DNA from 3 places in the Shewanella sp. SM23 genome. Region 2 is predicted to be linked to each of the others. Evidence: predicted binding sites of a transcription regulator. Region 2 holds the regulator's gene; each other region holds the start of a gene.

The links. The regulator LexA, encoded in region 2, represses DNA repair genes until DNA is damaged. The targets are predictions, from matches to a motif close to TACTGTATNNNNATACAGTA.
Region 1: the regulator LexA is predicted to act here: its motif matches at 1,773-1,792, upstream of dinB (DNA polymerase IV).
Region 3: the regulator LexA is predicted to act here: its motif matches at 1,895-1,914, upstream of L5L98_RS05195 (DNA topoisomerase III).

Annotation. Positions count from the first base shown of each region.
Region 1 covers NZ_JAKKRM010000010.1:77,980-82,258, reverse strand. The annotation lists gene L5L98_RS13620 (FAD:protein FMN transferase) at 1-168, shown strand, start outside; gene nqrM ((Na+)-NQR maturation NqrM) at 184-408, shown strand; gene bfr (bacterioferritin) at 662-1,135, shown strand; gene bfr (bacterioferritin) at 1,145-1,612, shown strand; gene dinB (DNA polymerase IV) at 1,816-2,892, shown strand; gene L5L98_RS13595 (LysR family transcriptional regulator) at 2,921-3,820, opposite strand; gene L5L98_RS13590 (DMT family transporter) at 3,913-4,279, shown strand, end outside.
Region 2 covers NZ_JAKKRM010000009.1:174,234-178,512, reverse strand. The annotation lists gene plsB (glycerol-3-phosphate 1-O-acyltransferase PlsB) at 1-1,400, opposite strand, end outside; gene lexA (transcriptional repressor LexA) at 1,561-2,181, shown strand; gene L5L98_RS13195 (cell division inhibitor SulA) at 2,178-2,690, shown strand; gene coxB (cytochrome c oxidase subunit II) at 3,094-4,279, shown strand, end outside.
Region 3 covers NZ_JAKKRM010000003.1:98,316-102,594, reverse strand. The annotation lists gene L5L98_RS05205 (alanine/glycine:cation symporter family protein) at 1-1,205, opposite strand, end outside; gene L5L98_RS05200 (hypothetical protein) at 1,473-1,760, opposite strand; gene L5L98_RS05195 (DNA topoisomerase III) at 1,927-4,026, shown strand; gene L5L98_RS05190 (alpha/beta hydrolase) at 4,237-4,279, opposite strand, start outside.

The DNA.
Region 1 (4,279 bases), on a different contig from region 2:
CAAAATTGTATGACGGCCGACGGTTTTGCGACGGCCATGATGGTTTTGGGCACAGAAGCATCATTGGAGCTTGCCAAGAAGGAACACTTGGCGATAATGCTAATCGAAAAGCAAGGCGACGGATTTAAGGTCTATTACAGCGACGCCTTCAAGCCTTTCCTTATTTAGTTTTTGGAGTAAACCATGACCTCTTTTATTGCGGCATTTGTGATCTTGTTAGTCTTCTTTTTGCTCATGTCGATTGGTTATCTCATCAAGCGCAAAGCCGTTGAAGGAAGTTGTGGCGGTTTAGGTGTTCTAGGGATTGAGAAAGCGTGTGATTGTGATGACCCTTGTGACAAACGTAAACGTCGTATGGCCGCTGAAGAAGCGCGTCGTGAGAAGTTAACGAAAGACCGCATTATCTAAATAGTCTTGATTCGATCATAGCCTTCAATTTAGGGGGCTATTTTTTTGCCTCGTATTTTCTTACACGGGTTAATCATTTGAGATTTATCCTTGGGATTAGAGTGGGATAGCAAGTTAATCTAAGCAGGAATGAGAATGCTTTTCATCATTAAGTAGGTGAAATATAAAGATAATTTGAGTTGGTCGATAAATTGTACTAGGCTAGAAGCTTGATTTAGATCAATCTTTTCACGCTTACCAAGGATAGTAACTTATGAAAGGTCATCCTAAAGTGGTTGGGCAACTGAATCGGGTGCTTACCTGTGAGTTGACCGCCATCAATCAATATTTCCTCCATGCCCGCATGTTTAAACATTGGGGCTTAGAGAAGTTAAACCACGTCGAATACAAAAAATCCATCCAAGATATGAAGCACGCCGATAAGCTCATCGAGCGAGTGCTGTTTTTGGAAGGTCTGCCTAATCTGCAACAACTCGAAAAACTTCGCATTGGTGAACATAGCCAAGAGATGCTCGACTGCGATCTGGCCATGGTGCAAGAGCAGCTTACATTGCTGCGTGATGCGATCAGCTTGTGTGAAGCCGAACAGGACTATGTGAGCCGCGATCTGCTGGAAGATATTCTCGAAGACGAAGAAGAGCACTTAGATTGGCTCGAGTCGCAGCAAGAGCTCATTACGCTAACCGGTATTCAAAATTATCTACAATCGCAAATTAGCGACCAATAGGAGCAAGATATGAAAGGCGATAAAGACGTTATCGATGCGTTAAATCGACTCCTAACGGGAGAACTCTCGGCAATGGATCAGTATTTTGTCCATGCCCATATGTACGAAGATTGGGGCCTGAATGAACTCTATGAGCGTATCGCCCATGAGTCAGATGATGAGAAAGCCCATGCAGCCAAATTAGTGCAGCGCATTTTATTCCTCGAAGGTACACCCAATGTTGCCGCCCGTGAGGCATTGAACATAGGTAAAGATGTAGAAGAGATGCTACGTAATGATCTTGCCTATGAATACAAGGTCGCGGACGATTTGCGCAAAGTGATTGCACTGTGTGAGCAGAAGCAAGATTACCAGACCCGCGAAATCCTCGAAGTATTACTCGACGATACAGAGTCTGACCATATGTATTGGCTCGAAAAACAACTTGGGCTTATTGACCGTGTTGGATTGCAAAACTACCTGCAAACTAAGATGTGAGCCTTAGATTGTTAGGTTGAGTAAATACCTAGGCCACTGAGTGTAATGGCCTAGGAAACTCAGTTATTAAGCATGTCTGTTGTTCCTCACACTTGTCTTGTTCTCTTTTCCAGCGCTAGGCCACATCTTATTGGCCCCAAATCTATCAGGAACACTTGATTACTGTTTTTATATACAGTATTTTGGCGTTGGAGGAATTCAACGTGCGAAAAATTATTCATATTGATATGGACTGCTATTTTGCTGCTGTGGAAATGCGCGACTTTCCTGAGTACCGCGGCAAGCCTTTAGCCGTGGGGGGGAGTAGCGACCGTCGCGGTGTTATCAGTACTTGTAGTTACGAGGCACGTAAATTCGGTGTTCGTTCAGCAATGGCAACGGCTTATGCCTTTAAGTTGTGCCCTGAGCTGATTTTAGTACCAGGCCGGATGCAGGTTTACAAAGAAGTGTCGCTACAAATTCGTGAAATATTTTCTCGCTATACCCAATTAATTGAGCCGCTTTCCTTAGATGAAGCTTATTTGGATGTGAGTGAGTGCCAACAATATAAGGGCTCTGCGACCTTGATTGCCCAAGCGATTCGTCGCGATATCTTAGCCGAAACGGGTTTAACCGCATCGGCGGGTATCGCGCCAGTAAAATTTTTAGCTAAGGTCGCCTCGGATCTGAATAAGCCAAACGGCCAATATGTCATTACGCCAGAGACGCTTTCTGAGTTTGTTAAGACCTTATCGCTGCGTAAAATTCCCGGTGTTGGTAAAGTCACCGCCGAAAAGCTCTCTTCGCTCGGGCTCAATACCTGTGGTGATGTGCAAGCTTATTCTAAACCTGAGCTCTTAGCGCGATTCGGTAAGTTTGGTGGCGTGTTGATTGAGCGTTCCCAAGGCATAGATGAACGGGGTATTTCTGCCGACAGAGAGCGCAAATCAGTGGGGGTTGAAACCACGTTAGCAAAGGATATTTATAGCTTAGAGCAGTGCCAGCAGGTGATGCCGAGTTTGATCCAAGAACTGTCGTTGCGTTTAAGTCGCAGTGCTAAGGAACGCAAAATACATAAACAGGTGGTCAAACTTAAGTTTAACGATTTCAAGCAGACTACAATTGAGCACCGGAGCGATGAAGTCTCGATTGTAATGTTCTATGAGCTACTCGCACTGGCTATGGAAAGGCAAGAAGGCCGCGGCATTCGTCTATTGGGGATTTCAGTTGGCCTTACTGATTCTACTCTTGTCGTCGCCACAAGCTTAAACGGCCTGACCCAGCTGGATTTAGCACTCTAGTGGGTGGAGCACAATAGCCTATATTGGCTCAATAAGCCTCGGGTGGATTTGCCAGCATAAAATCAATTAACAGTCTGACCCGTAAGGGCAGGTTGTCCCGATCGCGATACATCAAGTAGGCGGTGCGCGGAATACCTTGCCACTCGGGCAGTATTTGAATGAGTTTGCCACTTCGTATCTGTTCACTCGCCATGCTGATGGGTATGAGTCCAATCCCAAGCCCCGCCACCACGGCCTGACAGGCAATCGCCATATCATCGACGGCTAGTTTGATATTCCCCCTTGGTTCAAACTCGACATTTTGCCCTGTGCTATTGTGCTGTAAACACCACGTTTTTGTGGGCTTGGCGATGATAACCGGATGCTGATCCAGCGCTTCAATCGATTGCAGCGCATGCCACTGCGTTGCCGATGTGCTGGCGCAAAGTACAAAGCTAATCGTGGTAAGTGGCCTTGCAATCCAATCGGGATCTTTAGGTTCGCCCACTCGAAAGGCGATATCGATGGCGTTTTCACTGACATCGATATTCATGTTCGACAGACTTAAATCGATATCAATATTGGGATAATGCCGTTGGAAGGCGTTGAGTGATTCACCTAGCCAGCGATAGGTTGTATTGATGGGCGCCGAGATCCGCAATTTACCAACCGCTTGATGTTTATCCGCATGCAACTCACCAGATACCTGGTTTAACTCGATAAACAGCGGGCCGCAGCGTTCGAGATACTGCTGACCTGTGGCGGTAAGGTTGACTCTATGGGCGTCTCTGTGCAGTAAACGCAGACCTAAGGATTGTTCTAACAGATTGATTCGACGGCTTAAGGTTGAAGGTGGAATGCCTAAGTGTTGCGCCGCGAGCTTAAAACTCCCTTGCTGTGCCACCACCCAAAATAAGCGCATATCGTCTAAGGAATAATTAAGTTTCATATTTGGAATTTAAGCTCTCAATCTTGTGCGTTTTAATAATATATGAAACTTATAAACTAAGCTCAATCCCAATTACCTCCCTAGAGGACGATATGAAATCCCATACACCTTACATGACATTCGTTTGTCTACTGATTTGCGTTTTTAGCTGGGGCAGTGTGTTTCCTATTGCTAAGCGAGTGCTGGAGGAGATGTCAGGAGAGTCCCTCGTCTTCTGGCGTTTTACCATTGCGGCTGTGACTCTAGCGTTATATATCGTTTTTACTCGTCAGGCTTGGCCTAAATTGAGTTTGGCGCAATACGCTGTCATAGCGCTAGTAGGCGTGATTGGTGTGGGCGGCTTAAATCTGGCGTTATTTAATGGCCTGCAGCACACCTCTGCCGCCAATGGCGCCTTGATTATGGCGCTCAGTCCGCTGGTGACTTCAATCGTCAACGCGCTATTACAGCGTGAATGGC
Region 2 (4,279 bases):
TGGCCGAAATTACCTAATTTACGAATGGCACCGAACACCTGCCACACAGATTCTTTTTTCTTTTTCTTACCGCTTAACTCTTTATGGTAAGTCGCTACTTCCATCACATGGTCATAGCCTAAATACACTGGCACAAGTGTGACAGGACGTTCAATACCGCGCAGTACGCTGTTCATCGTCATGGCGATCATGCCGGTTTTCGGCGCCAACAGACGGCCAGTACGTGAACGGCCACCTTCGGAGAAGTATTCCACCGAATAACCTTTAGCAAACAGCTGATCTAAATACTCACGAAATACTGCGGTGTACAGCTTGTTACCATTAAAACTACGGCGGATGAAGAAGGCACCACCGCGACGGAACATAGGTCCCGCGGGCCAGAAATTGAGGTTGATGCCAGCAGCAATGTGCGGCGGAACCATGCCTTGATAATACAAAATATACGATAACAGCAGGTAATCCATGTGGCTGCGATGGCAAGGCACATAAACAATCTCGTGGCCATCGTGGTGCAGCTGGCGAACTTGCTCGGCGCCTTTAATGTTGATCCCGCTGTAAAGCTTGTTCCACAGCCAAGTTAAGAAACGCTCGGCAATACGCACTAAACTGTCTGAGTAATCGGCAGCGATTTCATCGAGGTACTCAATAGCCGTCTCGCGCGCTTGGGTCTCAGAAATCTTTTTACTGGCCGCTTCTTCTTGAATCGCCTTGCGCAGCGACTCAGATTTGAGCAACGAATGAAACAGTGCTTGGCGGTTTGGCAGCACAGGCCCTGTCATTACTTTACGTTGACGACGGAAATGCACGCGCGCAACCCGTGCTAACTTATGGGCAATTCCCATGTCGGTGCCATGTTCGTCAGCCATGTAACGCAGGGATACGGCATTCGAGAACTGCACGAAGTTATGTCGACCTAAGAACAGAATCATCAAGCACTTGCGCAACCAAGTCGGGTTTTCCCGCTCAAATACGGCCGCCTTCATAGTGTCGTCTTCTTTCCCTGGCGTGCGACCCCAATACAAACTCACGGGCACCAGTTGAATATCTAATTCAGGACGTTCCTTATGCACGGCTAACAAACGCATAAAGCATTCGAGGAAAGGCTCATTACCAGCACGTTCGCCAAACAGTGGCTTACGTCCTTGAAGACAGACAACCCGAGGCGCAGTCACACCATTAGCCACTAGAGGCTCATAAGGGCTTGGTAAACCTAACTTAGCCGTTATTTCGCTCAAAGCAGCTATGTCACTGAGGGATTCTGTTTTCATCACATAAACAAGGGGTCTGGAAGCATCCAGATTCAGATCGGCAAAGGGATCCTGAGGCACCACAATAGTGTGCACTAAGTGTTTTTGGATCCAACGTAATGATTTCAACCAAAGAGAGTCGTGTTTAGGCATTATTCTTATGCAATTAAGTGCGTTTACTAGCCCGATAGAATACCAGACTATGGGCAATATTCGCTAATTCTCTCCAACATAGCTAAAAAGTGGTTAATACTTGCGCTGCAAATAATACTGTATATACTAACAGTAACTGTATAGAAAAACAGGAAACACCATGAGACCTTTGACGCCACGCCAAGCTGAAATTTTAGAGCTAATTAAACGAAATATTGCCGATACTGGCATGCCACCCACTCGGGCAGAAATCGCAACCCGTTTAGGTTTTAAGAGCGCCAATGCGGCTGAAGAACATCTTAAAGCGTTGGCGAAAAAGGGCTGCATTGAGATCATGCCTGGCACATCTCGGGGCATTCGTCTACCTGCGGAAATCGAAGATTTGACTGAAACAGGTTTACCGCTCATCGGCCAAGTGGCCGCGGGTGAACCTATCCTCGCCCAAGAACATGTTGAACAGTACTACCAAGTCGACCCAAGCATGTTCCATCCCGCCGCCGATTTTTTACTGCGAGTAAAGGGCGACAGCATGAAAAATATCGGCATTCTCGAAGGTGATTTGCTGGCAGTTCATAAAGTAGAACAAGCTAGGAATGGTCAAGTGGTTGTCGCTAGAGTCGATGACGATGTCACTGTTAAACGTTTCGAAAAAAAAGGTAATGTGGTCTATCTACATGCCGAAAATGAAGATTACTCCCCGATTAAAGTGGATTTAGGCTTCCAAAGTTTAACAATTGAAGGACTCGCCGTCGGTGTGATCCGTAATGGAGATTGGCTATGAATAAACTACTTGGCAATGCCCCCCGCCATCCGGGCTTGTGGCTCGATGAAGTCCGTGATGCCGACTATGACTGGCACCATGCGCCTATCGCCTGTATGCCAACTAAGACTCAAGGTCGCCAAGAATTAATTCATCTGAGTGCACAACTCGCTCAGTTAAGCCAACAGGGCCGTTGGTTAGTGCTCATCAACCCTCCAAGTATTGGCTACAAGCAAATGCTCGCCAGCGCAGGTGTGCGTATGGATAGAGTTTTGCTGGTACATGCTAAAGATGAAGTCGAAACCCTGTGGGCGATGGAGAAAGCCCTGACAAGTGGTACGTCCAGTGCAGTCATTACTTGGACTCAATCATTAGATGCGCGGGATAATCGACGCCTACAAATCGTGGCTAAAAGTGCCCGAGCTATGGGCATAGTGCTTGAAGACGTAAACAGTCACTTACATGCCGACGTACGCATTGAGCAAGGCAATCTCTTCGGTCAGCAATCTTTTTTTAGCGCTGTACATTAAATATTCATTTAATTTTTTACCTTGAAAGCCGCCTCACCTATGAATGTGAGGCTTTTTTTTGGCAATTTTTCAGATAATTAGATAAATAAGTGATCTTGATCAATATTTAAACAGCAAGTATGGTTGGTTAAGTCGGTGATGATATATCACCTTCCGTGGTCAATGAATCGAGTATTTATCGAACTCGAAGCGCCACTAAAAATAGAGAACAGATTTATTTCAGCAGTATGTGCCAGCGTGGCTAATTACCAGCAGTAACAATACTTGATTAAAAGTAACAGCCGCCAACGCACGTTGAAGTCAAAAAAGCTTTTTTGGGAACTGAAGAGTTTGCATAGAGTTGAGACTTACTGTGTTGCTCTTCTTTGTAGTTGCTATTCGCAATTGGCAGAGGAGAAGTCTTGTGAAGCAATTGTTGTATTGTTTACTCGTGGTGCTTTTCGCACCACCGTTGACCGCCGCGGACATGCGGTTCAACATGACCCCTGGCGTGACCGAGATCAGTGGCAAGGTTTATCACTTGCACATGACCATCTTGTATATCTGCTGCGCAATAGGCCTAGTGGTCTTTGGCGTCATGATTTACGCCATGATCAACCACAGAAAATCCAAAGGCGCTGTCGCGTCCCACTTTCACGAAAGCACTAAAGTTGAAATCGCTTGGACGATTCTGCCATTTATCATTTTGATCTTAATGGCGATTCCAGCGACAAAAACTTTAATCGCAATGGAAGATCCCAGCAACGCCGATCTCACCGTAAAAGTCACGGGTTCCCAATGGAAATGGCATTACAACTATTTCGATCAAGATATTGATTTTTATAGCATACTGACAACACCCAGAGCACAAATCGAAGGCACCGAAACCAAGGGTGAAAACTATCTATTGGAAGTCGATAAACCGCTCGTTCTACCAATAAACCGCAAAATCCGCTTTCTGATGACTTCAGAGGATGTCATCCATTCTTGGTGGGTACCCGCCTTTGCAATTAAGAAAGATGCCAACCCTGGATTTATCAATGAAGCTTGGACTCGCATCGACAAACCCGGCATTTACCGTGGTCAATGCGCCGAGCTCTGCGGTAAAGACCATGGTTTTATGCCTATCGTAGTACAAGCGTTACCCGAAGCCGAGTTTGAGGCTTGGGTAACAGAGCAGAAACAAGCCGCAGGTGCTGCGGCTGAAGCCGCTCAAGCCGCTTTATCACAAACCCTAAGTAAAGAAGAGTTGATGACTCTAGGCGAACAAGTTTACCTCGGGCACTGCGCAGCCTGCCACCAGCCCAATGGCGAAGGGTTGCAAGGCGTATTTCCGCACCTTAAAGGTAGCCCGATTGCAACAGGACCACTCAGCGCTCACCTTGAAATTGTGCTCAACGGTAAAACGGGTACTGCCATGCAAGCGTTTAGTAAGCAATTGACCGCACAAGAAATCGCGGCAGTGACTACCTACGAGCGGAATGCTTGGGGCAATAATACTGGCGATGCAGTGCAAGCCAAAGACGTCAACGAGTACATGAACGGCAATTCTGCACAAACATCCGCCGCGGTACCAAGCAGTACAACCCCGACACCCGCGCCTGCAACAG
Region 3 (4,279 bases), on a different contig from region 2:
GAGCCAATGATCACGACTTTGAGAACGACCATGAACCAAGGATGATTTACTTTACGGTTGATATAGGCAATGTTGGTCTCGGCAATGTAGTAATAAGCCACTATGGTCGTAAAGGCGAAGAAGAAGAGTGCGATAGCCACAAAGATATTGCCAAATCCTGGCATCATACTTTCCATTGCCGTTTGTACGTAGCCTGGTCCTGCAGCGACTCCGGCAATGCCGGTATAGAGCGCCGCACCGTCTGGGCCCTGAACATTATACAGTCCTGTAATAAGCAGCATGAAACCAGTTGCAGAGCAAACGAATAAGGTGTCGATATACACAGAAAAAGCTTGAACTAACCCTTGTTTGGCTGGATGGCTTACCGCCGCTGCAGATGAGGCATGTGGCGCTGTACCTTGACCCGCTTCGTTGGAGTAAATACCCCGCTTTACCCCCCACATGATGGCTAAGCCTAAAATGGCACCAAAACCCGCATCAAAGCCAAAGGCACTTTTGATAATTAACCATAAAATACCCGGTAGCTGGCCAATATTTAGCGCTATGATGACACAAGCCACTATGATGTAACCCAGTGCCATAAAGGGGACGACGGCACTGGCAAAGTGAGCGATACGTTTTACACCGCCAAAAATGATAAAGCCAAGAAGCATAGCCAGTATGGCTGCAGTCACATTAGGATCTATGTTGAAAGCGGTTTTTAAACTTGAACCTATCGAGTTAGCTTGTACGCCCGGCAGCAGGATCCCGCAAGCAAATATGGTCGCAATTGCAAATACCCATGCATACCATTTCATGCCTAAGCCTTTTTCAATATAAAAAGCAGGCCCACCACGATACTCGCCATTGATTTTTTCTTTATAGACTTGACCTAAGGTAGATTCAACGAAGGCGGAGCTGGCACCGAGAAAGGCAACCATCCACATCCAAAATAAAGCGCCAGGACCACCAAAGGTGATTGCTGTGGCGACCCCTGCAATGTTACCTGTACCGACTCGACCCGCTAATGTCATCGCGAGTGCTTGAAAAGACGACACTCCCGCATCAGTACTCTTACCATCAAACATCAGGCGGATCATTTCTGGCAGATGGCGCAGCTGTAAAAATCGAGTGCGAAGGGAGAAATAGAGCCCGACACCTAGGCAAAGAAAAATAAGTGCAGGGCTCCAAATTACACTATTGATCGCGTTGACAATCTCATTCATAGACTCCGATTCCTTTATTGTGTTGTTTTAGCAGAGTTTTTAGGTTTACGGTTATTCAACAGATGTTGAGTTAGGACATTCACTTTTGATTAAGACATTTTTTGTAAATATCCAAGATACTCAACATAACTATTTTTTAGGGAGCTTCATAGTTAAAATGTTAAATATTTGAAATCAATGTGTTTTGAAATTGAGTTTTAGCATGGATAAATAGAGCAGAGGGGCGAGTTAACTCGAAATACGGTAGTGATTTATTATGAATGTCAGTTATCCCATTACCCAAAGTAGCATCCACACGCCGAATAAGCTGCTTAAGCTATGGCGCGTGATTTGATGGCTGAGTAATAGAGATAAACTCACAGCAATAGGAATGACGAGAATGAATCCCCATGCTAACGGCATATCGATGATTTTCATTTGTCCCAGCCAGGTACTGGTGAGCATGCTTAATGCGAGTAACATTAAGCTATGGAATATCAATAACTGATTGAATCTTAATATTAATGCTGGAGTTATTGTCATTGCTTGTCGCGCATTTATTGCAAATTGTCTCATAGTTACTCCTTAGTCATTTAATGTATCTTATGCCTTGTTGAGAATCATTCGCAATTAAATTTACACTTAAGCTTTGACATTTAAGCACGGTTTACTACAGAAATTTGCACTCAACAGGCGTTTGGGCTAAATTATACTGTAATTATATCCAGTGTTTGGTGTTTGTATGATCCTTTATATCGCAGAAAAACCTAGCCTAGGGCGGGCCATTGCCGATGTATTGCCTAAACCCCATAAAAAAGGCGATGGATTTATCGAAGCCGCCAATGGCGATTGTGTGTCTTGGTGCGTTGGTCACTTGCTCGAGCAAGCAGAACCTGATGCCTATAATCCCGAATTTAAGTCTTGGAAATTCGAGCATTTGCCAATAGTGCCAGACAAGTGGCAACTAAAACCTAAGGCTGCGACCCGCAGCCAACTCACAGTGCTAAAACGATTAGTCAAACAAGCCAACACGCTGGTTAACGCGGGCGATCCCGACCGCGAAGGGCAGTTACTCGTGGATGAAGTGATTGCCTATCTTGGCGTGACGGGGGACAAGCTACATCAAACCCAGCGTTTACTGATCAGTGACTTAAACCCACAAGCTGTAAAACGGGCTCTAACGCAGCTACGCAGCAATCGCGAGTTTATTCCTTTATCCACATCGGCCTTAGCTCGCAGTCGTGCCGATTGGCTCTATGGCATGAATATGACGCGTGCGTACACCATCCAAGGTAAAAAGGTCGGTTATCAAGGCGTGTTATCCGTCGGCCGAGTACAAACGCCATTGCTTGGGCTAGTGGTGCGCCGTGATGAAGAGATTGCCCACTTTCAATCTAAGCCTTTTTATGAAGTACTGGCGCATTTGGCGACCGAGAAGCAAGAAACCTTCAGCGCCAAGTGGCAACCTAGCGAAGCTTGTCAGCCTTATATGGATGAAGAAGGACGAGTGTTAGTGAGAGGGTTAGCGCAAAATGTGGTGAGTCGCATCAGTGATAAACCCGCTTTAGTCACTCAATTAGTGGCTAAGGACAAGAAACAGAATCCACCATTGCCCTACAGCTTATCCGCGTTACAAATTGATGCGGCGAAACGGTTTGGCATGAGTGCTAAGGATGTGCTCGATACCTGCCAAAGTTTGTATGAACGTCATAAACTCATTACTTACCCACGCTCCGACAGTCGTTATTTACCCGTTGAGCAACATAACCTTGCGCCTTCGGTACTTAAGGCGATAAGTGACGGTGCTGCTGAGTTATTGCAAGGTGCTGATGCCCCCGAGCCCCGTCTTAAATCTAAAGCATGGGATGATAAAAAAGTGGACGCCCATCACGCAATCGTCCCCACAGAGAAGACGGCTAACTTATCTAGCTTGAGTCAGCGTGAGAGGCAGTTATATCTTCATGTTGCTCGCCAGTACATAGCACAGTTTTATCCGGCTTATTGTTACAGTGAAACCACTGTGCAAGTGACAATCGAGGGTGGCTTATTTAATACCAAGGCGCGTCAGGATAAATCCCTCGGCTGGAAGCAACTCTTTGCCCGCCAAGAGCCAAATGGCAGTAAGGCGAGTGGCAACAAGTCGACGGAAGAAAGCACAGGTAAGGACGATGAGGAGAATGACGAGTTTATCGGCCAATTACCGCCTTTGAAATTGGGACAGGCTTTGCATTGTACTCGAGGCGAATTGTTGGAGAAAAATACTCAACCACCAAAGGCCTTTAACGATGCCACTTTACTCGGTGCTATGACGGGTATTAGCCGTTATGTGACCGATCCTGAGATCCGTAAAATTCTTAAAGAAACCGACGGATTAGGTACAGAGGCCACCCGTGCAGGTATTATCGAATTGCTGTTCAAACGCGGTTTTTTACAACGCTTAGGTAAATCTATTGTCTCGACAGACGTGGGGAAAGGATTGATTAACAGCTTGCCCGCGAGTGCGACTACGCCAGATATGACAGCGCTTTGGGAAGCGAGCTTGAACGGCATTTGCCATAAAGAAACCTCTTATCAAGCCTTTATGCAGCCACTGCTCGGCACCTTATCCACGCTTATCCAGAATGCAGGCGCACAACTGCCAACCGCGCTTAATGGTTTACAAGGCCAAGGTTATCGTAAAACGGCAAGTAATAAATCCGGTTATCGTAAGTCGCCTTACCGCAAAGCCTCGAGCTCGGCAAAACGGGCAGGCACTGCAAGTACAGCTAAAAGCAGTGTGAAGAAGTCAGTGGCTAGTGCTGGCGCAAGGAGTCGAACACGCAAAATGGCTACAGAGGTTTAATCGTCACGAGTGCGTTGTGATTCTGTTGTAGGGGATATTCGACCTTAAGCTATAACGTTTTCATAGCACTGAATTTGGGCAAAAAAAAGAGTAAACCAAAACGGTTTACTCATACGGAAATAGGTCGTTAAAGCTTGCCAAAATCACTCAACTGATGAGGAGCAGGCATATAATCCCAGCATTAACTTAATTAGCCCTTAAAGCTCATATTTATCTTAGGGTGTCGCCTCGGTTTAAGCTGATGAGCTTATCC